DNA from 4 places in the Glutamicibacter bergerei genome. Region 3 is predicted to be linked to each of the others. Evidence: riboswitches for the same ligand, from Rfam matches in the RefSeq annotation. Region 3 holds a riboswitch; each other region holds the start of a gene.

The links. A riboswitch is a leader RNA that binds a small molecule or an ion and turns the genes downstream of it on or off. The one in region 3 is predicted to bind S-adenosylmethionine.
Region 1: another riboswitch for S-adenosylmethionine. It lies ahead of ACX5K5_RS01290 (O-acetylhomoserine aminocarboxypropyltransferase/cysteine synthase family protein); the one in region 3 lies ahead of ACX5K5_RS02815 (hypothetical protein).
Region 2: another riboswitch for S-adenosylmethionine. It lies ahead of ACX5K5_RS13415 (hypothetical protein); the one in region 3 lies ahead of ACX5K5_RS02815 (hypothetical protein).
Region 4: another riboswitch for S-adenosylmethionine. It lies ahead of ACX5K5_RS01355 (methionine ABC transporter ATP-binding protein); the one in region 3 lies ahead of ACX5K5_RS02815 (hypothetical protein).

Annotation. Positions count from the first base shown of each region.
Region 1 covers NZ_CM137131.1:268,947-273,758, forward strand. The annotation lists gene ACX5K5_RS01285 (CoA-binding protein) at 1-19, opposite strand, end outside; gene ACX5K5_RS01290 (O-acetylhomoserine aminocarboxypropyltransferase/cysteine synthase family protein) at 19-1,383, opposite strand; SAM riboswitch class I at 1,469-1,563, opposite strand; gene ACX5K5_RS01295 (histidine phosphatase family protein) at 1,623-2,240, shown strand; gene ACX5K5_RS01300 (RNA polymerase sigma factor) at 2,342-2,839, shown strand; gene ACX5K5_RS01305 (methylated-DNA--[protein]-cysteine S-methyltransferase) at 2,836-3,468, shown strand; gene katG (catalase/peroxidase HPI) at 3,540-4,812, opposite strand, start outside.
Region 2 covers NZ_CM137131.1:2,887,180-2,891,991, forward strand. The annotation lists gene ACX5K5_RS13400 (mycothione reductase) at 1-858, opposite strand, end outside; gene ACX5K5_RS13405 (universal stress protein) at 920-1,411, opposite strand; gene ACX5K5_RS13410 (GDSL-type esterase/lipase family protein) at 1,623-2,540, opposite strand; SAM riboswitch class IV at 2,854-2,969, shown strand; gene ACX5K5_RS13415 (hypothetical protein) at 2,980-3,492, shown strand; gene purU (formyltetrahydrofolate deformylase) at 3,581-4,441, opposite strand; gene soxG (sarcosine oxidase subunit gamma family protein) at 4,569-4,812, opposite strand, start outside.
Region 3 covers NZ_CM137131.1:598,912-603,723, forward strand. The annotation lists gene ACX5K5_RS02800 (DEAD/DEAH box helicase) at 1-236, opposite strand, end outside; gene ACX5K5_RS02805 (LOG family protein) at 324-1,502, shown strand; gene ACX5K5_RS02810 (VIT1/CCC1 transporter family protein) at 1,555-2,658, opposite strand; gene ACX5K5_RS02815 (hypothetical protein) at 2,722-2,988, opposite strand; SAM riboswitch class IV at 3,006-3,118, opposite strand; gene ACX5K5_RS02820 (DinB family protein) at 3,218-3,817, opposite strand; gene ACX5K5_RS02825 (helix-turn-helix domain-containing protein) at 4,029-4,592, shown strand; gene ACX5K5_RS02830 (hypothetical protein) at 4,729-4,812, shown strand, end outside.
Region 4 covers NZ_CM137131.1:283,417-288,228, forward strand. The annotation lists gene ggt (gamma-glutamyltransferase) at 1-1,559, opposite strand, end outside; gene ACX5K5_RS01350 (ASCH domain-containing protein) at 1,972-2,493, shown strand; SAM riboswitch class I at 2,763-2,853, shown strand; gene ACX5K5_RS01355 (methionine ABC transporter ATP-binding protein) at 3,000-4,034, shown strand; gene ACX5K5_RS01360 (methionine ABC transporter permease) at 4,031-4,726, shown strand; gene ACX5K5_RS01365 (MetQ/NlpA family ABC transporter substrate-binding protein) at 4,752-4,812, shown strand, end outside.

The sequences.
Region 1 (4,812 bases), 330 kb from region 3:
TACGTTGCTGAGTGCTCATTAGTTTGCTCCCTTCGAAGCTGCTGGCACGGCGCAGGCAGCGCCGTCATAGGTGGGAGCCTCATCCAGCTTGGCTGCGATTTTCTGGGAAGCAGTCAGTGCCTGATCTAGATCCCAGAGAATATCTTCAACATCTTCCAAACCGACGGAGAGACGGATCAGATCTTCAGGAACTCCTGCGGCAACCATCTGTTCGGCGTTCAGTTGCTGGTGGGTGGTAGACCCAGGATGTAGTACCAAGGTGCGAGCATCACCAATATTGGCCAAGTGGCTTGCCAGCTGCAAAGCTTCGATGAACTTGGTGCCAGCCTCGCGTCCACCCTTTACTCCGAAACTGAAGACCGAACCAACGCCCATTGGCAGTAACTCGGCGGCACGGGCATATTGTGGGTGGGATTCGAGACCCGCGTAATTGACGTAGGTGACGCGGTCATCGGCTTCGAGCCACGCGGCGACCTGCTTCGCATTGGTCAGGTGGTTATCCATGCGCTGTGGCAGGGTTTCCAAGCCCTGCAACAACTGGAATGCAGACTGCGCAGGCAGGGAGGGGCCAAAGTCTCGTAGCTGTTCGCTACGCAATTTGGTCAGGAATCCGTATTCGCCGAAGTTATCCCACCAAGACACGTTGCCGTAGCTTGGTACGGGTTCAGTCATGGTGGGGAACTTGCCGTTGCCCCAGTTGAACGTGCCAGCCTCGATGACTACACCGCCCAAGGTGGTGCCGTGCCCTCCGATGAACTTGGTGGCTGAGTGGATCACGATGTCCGCGCCATGTTCAATGGGGCGCAACAGATACGGCGGGGTCAGCGTCGAGTCAACCACCAGCGGGATGTTGTGGCGGTGGGCGACCTCTGCCAGACCCTTGAGGTCAGCGATGTCGCCCGAAGGGTTTGCCACGATCTCGGTGTAAACGGCCTTGGTGTTCTCTTGGATTGCTGCTTCAAAATCTGCGGCGTCATTAGAATCGATGAAGGTAGTCTCGATCCCGAAACGGCGCAAGGACACGTCCAGCTGGGTGATGGTGCCTCCATAGAGTTTGGAGGAAGCAACAATGTGGTCCCCGGCCTGAGCCAGTGCCGCGAAGGTGACGAACTCAGCTGCCATGCCTGAGGCGGTAGCTACCGCACCGATGCCGCCTTCGAGTGACGCCATGCGCTCCTCGAAAGCTGCCACCGTGGGGTTACCAATGCGCGAATAAATGTTCCCGTACTTTTGCAGTGCGAAGAGATTAGCCGCGTCATCGGTGTCTTTAAAAACAAATGAAGTGCTCTGGTAGATCGGCACGGCGCGTGCGCCGTGCTCCGCGTCGGGTGTGCCGCCGGCGTGTAGAGCGCGGGTGCGAAATCCAAACTTGTGGTCAGCCATGGTGGCGTACGACTCCTTGTCGATTGATGCTTCGGCAGGAATCCCGGATCAATGTCGCTTAACCCCTGGAATTCAGTGGAAAGCAGCTCCATCGGTTCTGGCGGTAGCACCTAGTCCACCGGCTGTGGCAGGTTGCTGCGGCGTCATCAAACCAGATCTCTCGGCCGCTCGGGATGGTTAGTAACAGTCTGTCAATATGTCCTTGAATGACCCAACTATGAGTCCTAAAGTTTCGGTTCTTGAAGGAGGAATCCGATTCGGGCGTGGTTCAGGGGTTAGCTTATGCTCGAGCTATGGATACAGCGTTAGCTTTGGTCAGGCATGGGCAGACCGATTGGAACCTTGCCGGGCGCATGCAAGGACGTACCGATATCGATTTGAATGACACCGGTCGAGCGCAAGCGCGGGAGCTTGGTAGGGAACTGAACGGCCAGAATTGGGATCTGGTTGTCGCTTCTCCGCTGTCGCGGGCTCAAGAAACAGCCTTGCTGATCGCAGCAGAACTTGACGTTGAACATGCAGCGCCGGTGGCGGACGTGATTGAGCGAGGTTTTGGCCCACTTGAAGGCCGGATTATGGCTGAAGTCAGCGAAGCCGAAGCAGCGACGCTTGCTGCTGAGACTGAAGACAGAGAAACCGTCTTACACCGCATGCTTGGTGCCTTGTCTGTTTTAGTGCAGGAAAACCCTGGACGAAAGATCTTGGTCATTAGTCATGGAGCTGCCATGCGGATTGTGCGTGACGCGCTCGCCGGGGTACGTATCCACGACGGCGTGACTAACGGGGAGCTACTGAAAATTGATCTTGAGCGGATGCATGAACTGCGCGAAGAACTAGGCCTCGTCACCGCTCACTAAAATGCAACGACGTAAAAAGTTTTTGAAATAGTTAGCTCACGCACCTCACATAATGGCCACACGGTACGTTTACCTAGTGACAGCCGCCAACGAGGAGCCACATGAAGCAACCATTCGAACGGGTCGTGCAGACCCATGGGCTCAGTGTCCTGCGAGTGTGCCGCGCGCTACTCGATGAGCATCGCGCTCAAGATGCTTGGTCCGAAACCTTCCTCTCGGCGCTCAAGGCCTATCCGCAGTTAGACCAGGAAGCCAATGTGCAGGCCTGGCTGGTACGCATTGCCCACCGCAAAGCAATCGACGAACTGCGCAAGCATCGCCCCGAAACCGTGCAAGCCGAGGTCGAAAATGGCGACGGCGTCCATGCTTCAACTCCGGCACAGAACCTTGAAAATCTGGAACTTTGGCAAGTGGTCAAAACGCTGCCAGAAAAACAACGGCTAGTAATCGCCTACAGGTATCTTGGCGGATTAAGTTATGCGCAAATTGCCGAGGTGCTGTCGGGTACGCCGGAAGCCGCCCGGAGAGCTGCGGCCGACGGCATCAAAAACTTACGAAGCAAGCTGAATGAGGCACAAACCCCGGGAGCCAAAAGATGAATATTGACAAGGTGAATTCCGGCCCCACCACCGAGGAAACAACAATGCTGGCCCAACTGCATTCGCGTCTGGAAACAGAAGCTGATAAGTCACAGCTGACCGACATTTCCTACCGTGTGTTTGATACGCCGATTGGAAAACTGCTGCTGGCGAGCACCGAGGCCGGACTGGTCAGAGTTGCTTTTGAAAGCGAAGGCTATGACCATATCCTTGAAAGTCTTGCGACTAAGGTGAGCCCACGAATCCTTCAAGCACCTGCGAAACTCGATGGGGTAGCGCGTCAGCTCGATGAATACTTTGCTGGCACACGGCACGAATTCCAGCTCCCGCTGGATCTAAGACTATCTACAGAATTTCGCCGAACCGTGCAATTAGAACTGGGACAGATCGGCTACGGGCAGACCCTGAGCTACGCACAGGTGGCAGCGAAGATTGGTAAACCAAAAGCAGTACGCGCGGTGGGCACCGCCTGCGCGACCAATCCACTACCGATTGTCTTGCCATGCCACAGAGTCCTGCGCACCGATGGTGCGCTCGGCGGATACCTTGGCGGATTACCCACCAAGCTGCAGCTACTAGAACTTGAAAACCCGCAACGACAGACGCAGTCGGACCCAGTGCTGTTTTAAGTTGTAGAAACACATAGATGTGGCTGTCACCCCATGGGGGTGACAGCCACAACTATGAGCGAAGAAACTACTTACTTAAGCAGGTCGAACCGGTCAGCATCCATGAGCTTGGCCCAGGCTGCGGCGAAGTCCGTAGCAAATGTCTCCTTCGCATCATCCGCGGCGTAAACCTCGGCCAATGCACGTAGCTCGGAGTTTGAGCCGAAGACCAAGTCCACACGGCTACCAACCCAGCGGCCGTCGGTGGTTGCATAGGTCTTCTCTTCGGCGTCAGGGGTCCACTCAAGGCCCAATTCCATCAGGTTCGCGAAGAAGTCATTGGTCAATGCGCCCGGGGTGTCGGTGAAGACACCGTGGTTCGAACCATCCCAGTTGTTGCCTAATACACGTAGACCACCGAGCAATACGGTCATCTCCGGTGCGTTGAGGCCCAATAGGTTAGCGCGGTCAATGAGCAGGTATTCCGGAGGCAAATTCAAGAACTCGGAATCGTAGTTGCGGAAACCGTCGGACACTGGCTCCAACCAAGCGAACTGCTCCACGTCGGTCTGTTCCTGGGTAGCGTCAACGCGACCCGGAGTGAATGGAACCTCAATCTGCTGGCCAGCAGCCAATGCTGCCTGCTCAACACCGACGTTGCCAGCCAAAACTACAACGTCTGCGAAGGAAGCCTTGATGGCAGAAGTAGCGTTAAACTCTTCCACGATCTGCTCAAGAACTGTGATTACTACCTTGAGCTGTTCAGGCTGGTTCACACTCCAGGAGACCTGTGGTTCCAAACGGATACGGCCACCGTTAACGCCACCACGCTTATCAGAGGAACGGAAGCTTGCAGCTGCCTTCCATGCGGTAGAAACCAACTGCTGTACCGAAAGGCCGGACTGCGCGATGAGAGCCTTCAATGCCGCAACCTCGGTAGCGCCCAAGGTTACTGCAGGGGCTGCCGGTAGGGGATCTTGCCAAGCTAGGTCTTCTGCCGGGATTTCTGGTCCGAAGTAACGGGACTTCGGGCCCATGTCGCGGTGGGTCAGTTTGAACCACGCACGCCCGAAAGCGTCCGCGAACTTCTCTGGGTTGTTCTTGAAGTCCTCCGAGATTGGACCGTAAACCGGGTCAAAACGCAGGGCCAGGTCACTGGTCAGCATGCGTGGTTCGCGACGCACGGCTGGGTCATGAGCCATCGGCACCATATCGGCGCCGGCGCCGTTCTTTGGACGCCACTGCTGTGCTCCGGCCTCGGAGTGGAACAGTTCCCACTCGTACGCGAAGAGGATGTGGAAGAACTCGTTGTCCCAACGGGTTGGGTGGTAGGTCCAGGTCACTTCCAGACCTGAGCCGATGGTG
Region 2 (4,812 bases), 1.3 Mb from region 3:
GACTTTGAGTCGCCCGTCTTGGTGGAGGTCCAGCCCGGCTTTTTCGGCACCAATTTTGTCGGTGTTAGGGATTCGCCCAATAGCGACCAGTACCGCGTCGGCGCTCAATGTTTCATCTCCCAAAACCACATCCAGACCGGAATCTGCCTGACGAAGAGCCTTCGCCTCGGTGTGATAACGAACCGTCCAGTGAGCGGCGGCTTCCTTGTTGTAGGCGTCGGAAATTTCGGTGTCTAGCTGGCGCATCAACGCTCCGGAGCGCACCAGCTGGGTGACCTTGGTGCCGAGTCCGGAGAACATGGCGGCAAACTCGCAAGCAATGTAACCGCCACCGATAATCACCAAAGACTCTGGCAGTTTGTCCAGACGCATGACGCTATCGGAGGTGTGCACCGCGTCAAGTTCGATACCTTCGATATTGGGCATGCTGGGGCGGGAGCCGGCGGCAATGACGAGCTGTTTGGCGGAGATCGTCGTGCCATCCTGAGCGGTCAGCGTATTGTCTTGCCCTAAGGTGACGTACTGGGAGATGAGTTCGACGTTTTCTAACCGTTCGCGGTAGTCCTCACCGCCGGAGGAGATCGCGTCAATTCGGCCAAAGATTCGATCACGCATGGCTGGCCAGTCAACATTTTCTACCGACATTTTCACGCCGAGAAGTGCAGCCTCTTCCACCCCACGGGCCAGGTGCGCCGGGCGAACAAACATCTTCGTGGGGATACATCCAACGTTCAGGCAGGTACCGCCGAAGGTTGAGCCTTCGGCGATAGCCACCTTCTTGTCATCCCAGTAATTGGTAATCAGCGAGTTGCCCGAACCCGAGCCAATAATAGCGAGATCTACGTTGTGCGAAGTCATGGACTCATCGTAATTCAGCGCGAGACGCTGGATCGAGTTTTCGCCGCGAAGCGAAGCTAGGTTACTTCACTTCGGCCGAGATGTCAGATAGTTGCGGGCTTTGCGGCACCACAAGGACCGGACGGTTTTGTTTGTGGCTCAGCGCGACCGCGATAGACCCGTCCATGAGCTCTTCCATGCGGCTACGTATCCCCGGTCGCCGCGTGCCGATGGCGATGAGTTGGGCGTCGAGCTGCTCGGCAACGCGGGCCAATGCCTTGGCTGGATCTCCAGCGACGCTGCGAGCTTCCCAATGCACGTTGTGGCCTTCGAAGGACGCGGTGAGTTGCGCGGCTAGCTCTGGCGGAAAATCCTGTGGGATCTGTTCTTCGCCGTCGAAGGTGGTGTCGGCGATGATTTCTCCGGTGGGTAGCCGCTCGGTGACAAATCGTCCGGAATCTACGTAAATGCACATGATTTTTGTGTCCGTGGGCGCTGCCAGTCCAATGACGGCTTCTAGCACCGAAGGCGACTGTCCAGGCTCAACACCAACGAGTAAAATACGCTCGGTCATCTGTACTCCCACTGATCAGGCCGAGTTGATCTTCGGCTTCACTCACGACTAATTTTCGTCGTTAAACCCATTATGACAGGGAGTTTCTGCGTTGTCTGCAACATTCTAGAAACGTCTTGAGCTCCCTTACTGGCCTAGGCTAAACCGGCTGGAAGGCACGCTGTTGGGGTCCCGCAAGTTATCCGGAACCCAAACATGCTCGCGCTCGAAGTTAGCCGTGATGATGCCGCGAGTGTGAATGCTTGTGCTGATACCGGTCGTGATGCGCCAATTTTTTCAGGTTAATGTGGCGCTTGACCGCTGGGTAGTACCCGTTGAGATAACCGGTGGTGGTTGGGTGCAAGTTGAACGGGTCTTCAAGGTTAGCCAGATTAAAACTGATCCAGGATTGGGTGGCACCCACCCCATGGTTCATAAACGCTCCGGTCACCGAAACGAAGGAGCTATCCGTGCCTTTGGTGGCAGCCTTGATAGTTCGATTAAGCGTGTCCCCTAACTTATTCAGTGCCCGTGCGTTCTTGGCCGTGATCAATGGCTGGTCGCCGTGAGAACTGGTGAACAACCGCGGATAGCCCAGCACGAGGATCTTTGCGCCGGTGGCCGCATCGATCTGTTTGAGTGTGGATCGCACATCCGCACGCAGTGCCGGCATGGACGCGTAGCCGAGTTTCAGCATCCCCTGGCATTTCTCTGCGGTGCTCCCACCGGCACAGGCTGCGACGGTTTCACCCCACTGCAAATTATTTCCACCCAAGGTGAGGGTAACCAGATCTGCTTCCGCCAGTTGTGGAGCTACCCCGGCCGCGACCTGAGCAATCTGTGCAGTGTTAAAGCCTGTGCAGGCCGCATCGGCGGTGAGTTTGACGCCAGGTAACTGATCGATATTGGTTACGTGTGACGGGCCGGTGGTTTGCAGACAACCGTCGAAGGGACCGGGCTTAATAGATCCCGAGCCAAAGCCGGCAGAATACGAATCACCCAAATTTACGTAGTTGATCACCACGGTACTATTGCTTCGCGTGGTTGGTGCAAGTGCCGTGGCCGGTGCCATGCCTGCCAACAGAAGGCCGGCACTGGCGATGCCGGCGGCGATAAGCGTCAATAATCTGGACTTCTTGATGCCGTTCATTGGATTGTCCCCTGTTTACAGCGTGCGCTGTGTCTGGAACACCGCGCAAATTGCCCGTACTGCCGGGCCACCATCATAGGATTACGACTTTGACGGCAAATTCCCGAAGCCCTTGATCCCCACGATCTAGGGCTACCACCGGGCAAAATACGGCACCGGATGACGCACACGCAACCAGGTTGAGCCCTGTGTCTACGTTTGCCATATTCTACGCCGAACATTCATGCCGGTGAAGGTCAATGCAGAGTTCTATGTATGCGACAAATATTGGTCAAGCTAAAGTGTCGGTGCACTGGTTTATGCTGTTTATCAGGTTCAAGAGCCGTAGTCCTAAGTACCTGGCTGACTACGCGGCAACCCTCCTCCATCAGTGGGGTGCCCCAGGGGAAGAACCGGTCCGCGGTGAATATCCGAGGACAAGTTGATGAAAGGAACCACCATGTCTCATTCCGAGCTAATTGACGCGTATGGGTTGCCACAAACCGAGCTGGCAGCCAAAAATTCTAGGCTGGCCTGGGAACGCCGGTGGACCGCGGTGCTACTAGAGCACAACTACACTCCGGCGGGGCTCTACGATAATAAGTTTTCCCAGTTTATGGGCTTGAACAGTGTCAGTCGCGGACTGCTTCACGGGACCTCTGCATTGCGTCCTGAGCTCTGGCGCGACTATGCGCAGCGGTGGGAAAAAGTTGGGGTGAACCCCGAATTATTTGCCTTGATTCTTTCGCTGCTACCGGACGCAGTGGACACCGCCTTGCGAGCTGCGTCGGATCTGACCGCTGAGTTCGCGCTGCATGACCGGTTGCGCACTCTAAATATCGATGGCGGGCTGTGGGGTTCTGACAGCCAACAGCTGATCCCCGAACAGTGGGCCGACTTTCCATATCTGGTTCAGAAGGTCGGTCCAACCCGAGCCTTGAGGTGTTTCCTCAGCGCCGGCCGCGACCAGTAATCACGCGGCCAGTAACAACTAAGTAGGGCGTTAACCCCAACACTTGATGCCCGGCACTTGGCGCCGGGCATCAAATTTTGAACAGTATTTAGCGCAGCACCACGGTGCGGTTGCCCCAGAGGAACACCCGTCCCTCACAGTGCCACTTCACCGCATTGGACAGCGCCTTGGCCTCGGTATCGCGCCCGGCGATCACCAAGTCCTCGGCGGTGTAGGTGTGGTCCACCTCTTGGACCTGCTGGGCGATAATCGGCCCCTCATCGAGATCTGCGTTCACATAGTGCGCCGTAGCTCCCACGGTCTTCACCCCGCGGTCCCAGGCCTGGTGGTACGGCTTGGCTCCTTTAAAGGAAGGCAGGAAGGAGTGGTGGATATTAATGGTGCGTCCCGAAAGCTTGGTGGATAGCTTATCGGAGAAGATCTGCATATAGCGCGCGAGCACCACCAGTTCGGTGCCGGTCCTCTCGATGATCTCTTCCAGCTTCGCTTCGGCGGCAGGCTTGGTGTCCTTGGTGACCGGGATGTGGTGGAAGGGGACCTTGTGCCATTCCACCAGCGAACGGTGATCAGGGTGGTTAGAGACCACACCAACAATGTCGATAGGCAGCGAGCCGGTGTGCGCACGGTGCAACAGGTCGTTGAGGCAGTGCTCAAATTTAGAGACCATGATGAGCACTTTGGTGCGTTGTCCGCGCTCACGAAGCTGCCAATCCATCTGGCGCTCGGCGGCGATTGGCGCAAATTCTTCGCGCATCTTTTCCAGCAGGCCAGGGACGTCATCCCCGGAGAAGTCCACACGCATGAAGAGGCGTTGGGAGGACATATCGTCATACTGTTTCAGTTCAACGATGGTGCGTTCGTGTTCTACTAAAAAGCCGGTGACATCGTGTGCGATGCCCATGCCCTCTGGGCACTGCAACGTCAGTATGTGTCGGATCTGGTCGCCCATCAAGGTCCTTCCGTGGTTCGTCTTTGAAACCTAGTGCAGGCAACTATTGGGTCGGTCCAGTTTGGACCGACCCAACGGTTGCAGCCATTCTCCCAAGCGAACTTGGTAGGTGGTGATCGTTCTGTGGCTAGATTACCGGTTCCGAAGCAAACTCGTTCATTGCGTCGACCAACCAATGCACCACATGCTCGGTGAATGAGGCGCGTGGCATCAGGTACCAACCATTTTCGGTGGTGCGCCAGAGCAGGATGGGCACGTTAGCCAGCGTGGTGGTGATCGCCTGGTTGACCGCAAAACTGCGTGGATGCAGGTCTGCCGGGCAACTCTTGCGAAGCACCAAGGATGCTGCCTGACCGGTGAGCTCGAGCACC
Region 3 (4,812 bases):
CAGTCGGTACTTTCCACGGTCCAGCCAGTTGCGCTTCGAACTACGGTGATAGTGGAGACAAACTGCTGGTCATCTTCCAAGATAGTGCCGGAGATGACGCTGCTACTTTCATCAAAAGCGACGTCAACTACCGATTCGTCTTTTTTAGCGAGCTGTTGCCCGAAGAAGAATGGAACGTCGCCCAAGTACGCCAGTAGGTGCCTTGCGTCGATGAGTGGTGGCACAGAATCAGTCATCCTCTCATCGTTTCACGTTCAGCGCGCTGGTGGAAGTTGAGAACCCTAACTGTGAACAATCACCCGTATTCGCGGTAGCTTAGTTACATGTCTCAAGTGTGGCCTTATATCCCCGCCCGTACAGTAAATATCACCACTCTGGTGGAATTCGACAGGCTAGCCGCCGAAGCTCTCGAGACCCAGATGGCACGTGCCAGGAACTGGCGTGTACACCGGGTTGATTTGCAGACAAGAGATTCGCTCCTGGGTACCCTCGATCTAGCCGACTGTCTTTTTATCGATTGTGTGTTCTCCTCCCAGGGGCGTGCTCTGGTTGAAGCTACCGGTGGGCTTTGCATGAGTAGTGGAGTGCAACTGCCTTTTGATATTTCCGAACGCGATTTATATACCCCGTATGAACTGTATTCAGGGATCAAAGAAGTGCCCTATGCGCAGGTACCTGACGCGCAGATATACACCTATTCACAATCTAAACCACCGCTGAAATTTGCTACCGACGACACCGCTATGGCTACCACATTGCATGACCACCATATTGGGCAGGCAATGATAAATGCGGTGTACGACGGAGTTTTCGCCAACACCCCGATGATTGGTGTCATGGGTGGGCATGCGGTACAACGAGGAACCCAAGAATTTGCCGATGCCGTTCAGCTTGGGACCACTCTCACGCGTAAGGGTTACTCGATTGTGACCGGTGGGGGCCCCGGTGCGATGGAAGCAGCTAATGCAGGTGCTTGGCTTGCCGATTATGAGCCCCAAGACATCGTTGCCGCCTTGGATATTTTGGCGCAGGCACCCGACGCTATCCGCCATCGCACTATGTGGGCGCGCGCGGCGGTACGAGTGCGTGAGCAATTTCCTAGCAAGAATCATTCGTTGGGCGTGCCCACCTGGTTCTATGGACATGAGCCACCAAACCTCTTTGCCACACATATTGCCAAGTTCTTCACGAATTCCATTCGCGAAGCGATCTTGCTCGAACAATCAAACGGCGGAATCATAGTGTTGCCAGGCGCTGCCGGGACCGTCCAAGAAATATTCCAAGATGCCTGCGAGAACTATTATGCGACCGGTGCGCGCGTCACCCCTATCGTTTTGGTCGGAGAAAAACATTGGCGCGAAGAACTACCGGTCTGGCCACTGCTCCAAGCGCTGGCAGTTGGCCGGGCCATGGAAGACCGAATTGCGTTGGTAGACACCGTGGACGAAGCGGTCGCATTCATTGAAACCATGACCCCGTTGCGTCGCCGCACACGGTTCTAAAAAAGCTTCTGGCCGCAGCCACCTTGGGCGGCGGCCAGATAGGCAGTGAGCGCTACGCTACCGAGGTTCCAAAGAGCAGACCCAGACAGTACGTAACCGCAGCAGCACCCAAACCAATGGCGAGCTGGCGCATGCCACGTTTTACTGGGGAAGCCCCGGAGAGCAAACCAACGATACCTCCGGTGAGAAGCAACGCAATGCCGACCAAGACCACGGCAACAATCACCGCAGGAAGACCGGAGAGTCCAAAGATATAGGGAAGAATTGGGATGACTGCGCCAGAGGCAAAGAACATAAAGGAAGACATGGCCGCTCCCGGAGCCGAACCAAGTTCCTCATGTTCGCGTTCAAGTTCAGCCGAGCGCACTTCCGGGTGGAGCGAGAACGAGGGGTTGCAGTCACAGGTGAACAGACCCATGCGTTCGGCGGCACGGTGCTCTGCATCCTCATCATTCATTCCTCGGGCCTTATAAATCAAGACCAATTCGTTCGCGTCCAAATCTAGATTCTGAGCCGCAGAGAGTGTGACCTGAGTGGGACGTGATGCGGAGAGCAGCTCGCGCTGGGAACGCACCGAGACGAACTCGCCGGCTGCCATGGACAGCGCACCTGCCAGCAAACCGGCAATACCGGAGAAGAGCACAAACGAAGACGCCACCCCGGTAGCGCCAATACCCATAACCAACGCCAAATTTGAAACGAGACCATCGTTGGCTCCGAAAACTGCTGCGCGGAAGTTGCCAGATAGTCGGGTGCGACCCGCGGTTGCCAAGGCCCGAACAACCTCCTCATGGACCTGTTCATCTGCAGCCATTTGCGGGGCCGCATCTTGATCGGTGGCGTAAGGAGAATTTCCTTCGGCGCGCTGGGCTAGCGCCAGGACAAAGACGGAACCAAAATGGCGGGCCATGAAACGCAACATAGTCCGTCGCAACGAGGGGCGGACCGGGCGGGCGTGTTCGCCTAGTTTTGCACGCCAGTAGTTTTCATGGCGTTCTTCGGCTTCCGCCAGTCCGCGCAGAATCTGGTGTTCTTGCCCGGTGCGTTTTACCGCTAGTTCACGGTAAATCGCACCTTCGGCGACTTCGTCGGCCATATATTTACGCCAACGACGTATTTGTACCTTGGTGGGCTGGGGTGTTGAGCTTTGGGTCATCACGGGGATGAGTCTCCTGAGACAGAGTGGATCTAGCGGGCAGGCTAATGATCCGAGGTAGGTTCAACTGTTCAGTTTAGTGAGCGAAGTGAAAGCTGGGAATTTGGCAAGGCTAAATACGTGGGGGATACCGTGATTATGCCCGGTGACGGCGATAAAAACAGAGAGTTCTTCTCGGGACACATCAAAACTGGGGGTTCGTACGGTACGAGTCAGGGATTCGGCCAGCCGTCGAGGATTGGTGACAAAATAACTAACCCAGAGACCATGCAGTGGAAACTGCACTTGACCGGTTTGCAGATCGATAATCGGAAGAACATTGATACTCATGGCAACACGTACCCTCAAGAGAGCTCTTGCCCGCAGCCGGTCGGCGCACGGACCGCTTCTTCATCCGAACCACCCATGAACCTGGGGTTGGTGCGCGGCCAGTCGGAGCTTGGCGCCGCATCTCGTGAAGCAACATTACGATGCTACACCGACCAGCTGCGCCCACGTAGTGCTACGTAATACTAGGTTTACCGGCCCTGCGCTCGCCGAGGACGAACCGCTCAGCGCTCTACTTACGCTGGACTACCTCTTGCGAAAGCTGTTGCAAATGCGAATATTGCTCTTGCCATTGAGCGGAACTGTAACTTGGGAGATTTAGAGCCTGTTCACGAAGGCCGACCTGACCGTCGAGCAGCTCACGAACTATATCAAGCTGTCCGGCGTGCCTGGAGGTCTCCGCGATCATATGCACGATGAGATGTTCTACGGTGCTGTGGCGATGAATGGACCACCAAGGGATGACGGCCGGAGAAGCTAACTCTAAATTATCCAACGCCGCTTCGGCGAAGGCGACGGATTTTCGGTACAGCTCTAGCACGTCTTGAACCGAATAATCTGCCGGAGGCAAAAAATCGATTTGTGAATCCTCACTTTGCAGCAATTCGAGTACATGATCATCGTTAGGGAGTAGCCCCAAGCATTCACCAAAGTAACCATATTCGGTCACAGCTAGGTGGTGCACGATGCCAAGCATATGGGTGCCGGTAGGCGTCATCGGACGGCGGGCCAATTCTTCGCTCAGCGCCTCGCACTTCCAAAGCACGGTGCTACGTGCCTCATTTAAATAGGCGCGAAGCCTTTGGGCGGACGGATCATTGATGGTGTCCATGCGCCGAGTCTAATTTCAGTCGCGTCCAATGGACAGGGCTGAAACGACATTAAGATCGTGAGGTTATCTGAACAGCGACTGCTTAAGTCGGGGCCCGGTTGCATATTGGTAAACTTGCCCAATGTAAGGGTCGGATCAGAATGGTTTGGCCACATCTGTGACCGAGGACCACCAACCCGTGGCGTCTTGGCAACAAAAATGGTGGGAGCTCATGAAAACACTGCCCGTAGAACCCACCGGCGCAGCGATCAATATTGGCGCCCGTTTGCGAGGCGTACGACAAACGCGCCGGCTAACAATCGACCAAGTCGCCGAAATGTCTGGGCTGACTAAAGGTTTCTTGTCTCGGGTCGAACGGGACCTGACAAGCCCATCCGTGTCGACATTGCTCAAGCTCTGCGATGTGTTGGGAATAGAAATTGGCCAACTTTTTTCTGTGCCCGAAACAAAACTAGTCAGGCTTCAAGAAGCACCACGCATTGCCCTAGGTGGTGAGGGAATCACCGAACAACTTGTCACCCCACGCACCGAAACACGTGTGCAAATGATTAGGGCCGAGGTTGCGCCACAGGGTTCGGGTGAAGCCGAACTATATTCGGTGGACTGCAAGGTGGAAGTGCTTCATGTGATTTCTGGCGGATTCACTTTGGTGTTGCCCGAGGACCGTATCGAATTGCACGCAGGAGATACCGTGACTTTTCCGGGCCGCGAGCCACACAGCTGGGAAAATACGACTGATCAGACAGCCGTAGTCACGTGGACTCTCTTACTCTGAATGACAGTGAGCGGTTCGTTCGGGAAAATTTTAGCCACGAGCGGCTGACCGTTTTAGCTAGATAAATTTCAAAGCGTATCCTTGAAATAGTGTCAACAACGTTAATCGACGCCGCTAAATAACCGAAGGGAGCTCCGTGACGGAAAGTGAGCCACGGGCTGAACAGTCGGAACTACGCTCTGCCAATTGGTGGATGTCTGCAATTCTCGGTGTCCTCATT
Region 4 (4,812 bases), 320 kb from region 3:
TCCATGCCCAAATCGATGCGGTTCACCAAGGTCTGCAGCACCGTTGTGATGATGGTGGAGCCGCCAGGGGAGCCGATGGCGAGCATCGGTTCGCCGTCGCGCAGCACAATCGTTGGCGCCATCGACGAGCGCGGACGCTTGCCAGGTTCGATACGGTTTGGGTCTTGCGGGTCATACGCCGTGGAGAAGTCGGTCAGCTCGTTATTCAGCAGGAAGCCGCGCTCCGGCACCACCATTCCCGAACCGCCGGTCTGCTCAATGGTTAGTGTGTAGGAAACGACGTTGCCCCAGCGGTCCACCACCGAAAGATGGGTGGTGGAAATATTCTCGGTATCCTGCTCAATCACCGGTTCGCTGGTTGCCGCCGGGCACGTTCCGTCGTAGCCCTCAATGTCGCCCGGCGCTACCGGCTTCACCGCGGCCCGTTCGGGGTTTATCGCGCACGCCCGGTCGACGCCGAACAGCTTGTCGGTCAGGGTTGCGGTGGGAACATCCACAAATGCCGGGTCGCCCACAAACTTGCCACGATCGGCATAAGCCAAGGCCGTCGCTTCAAAGTAGTGGTGAAGCGCGGAGGGCCGCTCCATGCCTGTGAGGTCGAATTCGCCAAGAATGTTCAGCGATTCTCCGATGGTGGTTCCTCCGCTGGACGATGGTGCCATGCCAAAGACATCCAGTCCACGGTAGGTCACCTTGGTTGGCTGCTGCTCCGCAACCTCGTAGTCTGCCAGGTCGGCGGTGCTCACATACCCGGCTGGAACCGGGAGCTCGGTGTCTTCAACCTTGGGTGGAGCTTGCACCGTCTGGGATATTTCCTCGGCCATCTCGCCCTGGTAGAACGCTGAGGGGCCCTGCTTGGCAAGTAACCGGTAGGTTTGGGCAAGATCCGGGTTCTTGAAGATGCTGCCAACCTGGGGTGCATCGCCATCGGGCAGGAAAAGTTCGCTCGTCGAGCTGAAGGCAGCGAAGCGTTCCTTGTTATCAAGGGTCTGTTCACGGAAGTTTTCATCGACGACAAAACCGCGTGAGGCCACCTGGGTGGCCGGGCGCAAAACTTTCTTCAAGCTTTGGGAACCCCAATTATCCAATGCACGCTGCCAGGTGGCTAGAGTTCCCGGTACTCCTACCGCCACGCCGCTAGTCACCAGTTCGGGCGTGAAATTGTAGGGTTTGCCGGTTTCCGGGTCGACAAAGGCATCGTGGGGTATTGCTGCCGGTGCTGTCTCGCGGCCGTCAATGGTGCTGATCTTTCCGGTTTTTGAGTCGTAGTACATGAAATAGCCGCCGCCACCGATACCCGCGCTATAAGGTTCGGTCACGCCCAGCGCTGCCGCGGTTGCGACAGCCGCATCAACTGCGTTGCCGCCTTTGCGTAGGATTTCAATGCCGGCGGCGGTCGCTTCGGGGTCCACGGATGAGACAGCGCCGCCGCTGCCTTTGGCTGTTGGAGTTTTGTCGGTTGCCCTGGGATCGGCGTTGGCCGGAAGGGCGGTGAAAGTACCCAGTCCCAGTGCGAGTGCCGCGACGCTGGCAATAGCTCTCGTACATGCTCGTGACATTCTTTGATCTCCTGAAAAGGTGGGGATGAAGTATGCGCCAATTTACGGGAGAAACCCCCGAGACGAGTTCCGTGACACGCGTCACTGTGCAAGCTTGTCCGCAATTTCGCGCAGGTCGGGACATACTTTAACTTAGGTTTCGCCAACACGGCCGGGCGCTCTCGGCGCGAATGCGTAGTCATCAAGTTCATCTGATTCGTCGGTTACTGCCACTATCGGAAACCTTTCTAGCCGGCGAGGGCTTTGCGCTTTCCAAGCTGAGGGCGCGTTGCGTTTGCATGGCCGAAGAGGCCAACGGATCACCCCGCGATCGCCATGAGACTGGCTACCCAAGCTCACGCCAACACGGGAACATTCAAACAATCGCCGAGGTCAACAACTGCGGTGGCCGGACTGCGCTTAGGCTAAGAGCATGAGCAACGAACACGCCGCCGAGATGCCACCGCTAGATCTCGCCTCAGCCGCACAGATGTGGGATGACTACCGGCAAAGCTGCGCCAGCGACCCGGGTGACTACGTGGTGGAATACTTCGGAGACAGCCCTGCGCTGGCCGACTCGTTATTGCGAGAAGTAACCCACGGGCAGAAACATGCCACCTCAAGCCTCGAAAACGAGTACCTTGCCGAGAACGAACCCCTCCCGCAGGTCGGCTCGCACTGGATTGCTTGCGACGGCACCGGGACGCCACAAGTTATCCTGCGGACCAGCGAGGTGACGCTGAGATCATTCGACCAGGTGGATGCCGAATTCGCCTATGCCGAGGGCGAGGACGACCGTAGCTTGGCTAGCTGGCGCCGGGAGCACGAGAAGTTCTGGAAGCGGACGCAGCAAGCAGATTTTGCCAAGCAGTGGGAACCGGCAATCACCAGCATCCCCGGTGAACGCATCGTATGCGAAAGCTTCGAGGTAGTCTGGCCGCGCAAGCAGATTTAAGGCTCATAATTTTCTCTACCTTGCTGTTCAGGATTTTTGCCTTGCGCCCTTGAAGGGGATCATCATGGCGTTTGAATTAAGTTCTTAAGTCAAGATGTACGCCTTGCGCCGTCACTCAGCGAAATATGACGAGTGAGTACCGCATTTATGGCCCGTTTTACTGCTAGCTGAGCACCGATGGTGACTACATGACGCATTTATAACGTCATGGTTGTTCATGGAAGCTGCTCGAGGACAGACTGAAACTGTTCGATTCAGACATCGAATGGTAACCATCCAGAGCGACTGAGAGACCTGGCTCGTAGACGTCGCAGCAACCACCCCGAGAGGGGCCGGTGCTACCGCCAGGACCGATGGAGCGGTCCGTAGATACAACACTGTTCTGCAAGATTCCGTAGCTGCCTCACGCCGCTACATTGCGAGTCTGCAGCTCAAACTTGACTCGGGCTCTGCGCGGCGCCAGCACCAGGGAGAACAAATGCAAACAACTTTCTTCGGGCCCTCAAATGATTGAGATCCGTCAGCTACACAAGCACTACGACACGGCCCAGGGTCGGGTACAGGTCCTCAAAGGAATTGATCTGGAGGTCCAAGCGGGCAGCATCACCGCCGTGGTTGGTCCCTCGGGCGCAGGGAAATCCACGCTGTCCCACTGCATCTCCCTCTTGGAGAAGCCCAGCAGTGGGCAGATCTTGGTCGATGGCAAAGACCTTTCGATCCTCTCAGGCAAGGCCTTGCGTGCCGAACGCCGTGCCATTGGCACGATCTTCCAGAATTCGGCTCTGCTGCGCCGCATGACAGTCGCCGAAAATGTGGCGTTGCCGCTGCGCAACCTCGGAGTAGTCCATCATGAGATGGAACATCGAGTTGCCGAGCTTTTAGAACGAGTCGGGTTGGCCGACCGCGCCAATTCCTATCCGGGCGAACTCTCCGGTGGGCAGCGCCAACGCGTGGGTATAGCTAGGGCTCTGGCCCTGCGCCCGCGACTGCTGCTCTCCGACGAGGCAACCTCGGGCCTCGACCCGGAAGCAACTGCGCAGATCCTCGAACTGCTCGCTTCCTTACGTACCGACCTCGGGCTGGCAATCATCTTGATTACCCACGAGATGGATGTGGTACGTCATATCGCCGACCGCGTGGCACAGCTAGATGGTGGCCGAATCGCCGAATACGGCGAACTGCGCGCACTGGTGGCAAACCCGGAATCGGTAACTGGTTCCAAGCTTTTGCCCTTGCACCCAGACCTGGTGCCAGCCGGTTACGACTTTGCCTTGACCGTCGCTTACCGCGGGACGCAGATTGATCCTTCATGGATTTCCAAATTAGGCAGCGAATATGGTGCCACGGTGGCACTGCTTGGCGGATCCGTAGAAGCCCACCAAGAAGGCACGCTGGGCCGCGTTGAAATAGGGCTATCTGGTATCGGCGAAGCACGAGCCATCGAGGTACTCGACGGTTGGGGACTACACGCCACCGCCCATTCGCAGGCGTTGCGCACAGACAAGATCAATGGTGAAACACGAATCGAGGTGACGGTATGAGTCTTCCAACCGAAAGCGTCACTGTGGGTACAGATACCCCGTGGAGTGAGCTGGGTTCCCTGATGCTCCCTGCCTACGCAGAGACCTGGGCCATGGTAGGAATCGTGATGGTCTTAGTGATCATTTTTGGCGGCATCATGGGACTGGCTCTGTTCAACACCGACAGGCGAGGCCTCTTCCCGCACACGCAGAGCCATGCCACATTGAGCTGGATCGTGAATATGGGCCGCTCGCTGCCCTTCCTAGTCTTGATGGCTGCCATTATTCCTTTCACCAAATGGATCACGGGAACTACCATCGGCATCTGGGCTGCCATTGTACCCATGACTATTGCGGGTATTCCATTCTTCGCCCGTTTAGTACAAAACGCGTTGAACGACCTGCCCAAGGAAAACCTTGCAGTCGGTTTGGTGACCGGTGGATCCCCGTTGCAAATCATTGGCTCCACTCAAGTACGCGAGGCGTTGCCAGCACTTGCCTCAGCGATCACACTGAACACCATCTCCATGGTCGAGTACTCGGCGATCGCCGGAACTATCGGAGCCGGTGGTATCGGATATCTTGCGGTGACCTACGGATACCAGCGTTTTGATATGAACGTCATGATTGCGACCATCCTCGCACTGATCGTGACCGTGCAAATAGTCCAATTCCTCGGCGACCGTATCGCCCGTGCGCTGGCACGCCCCTAAGCGCCCTCAAACAAACGAGAAGATCATGACAACTTCACCCAATGGCCACGTTCACGGCTTCACCCTTCGCAAAAACACCGCCAAGT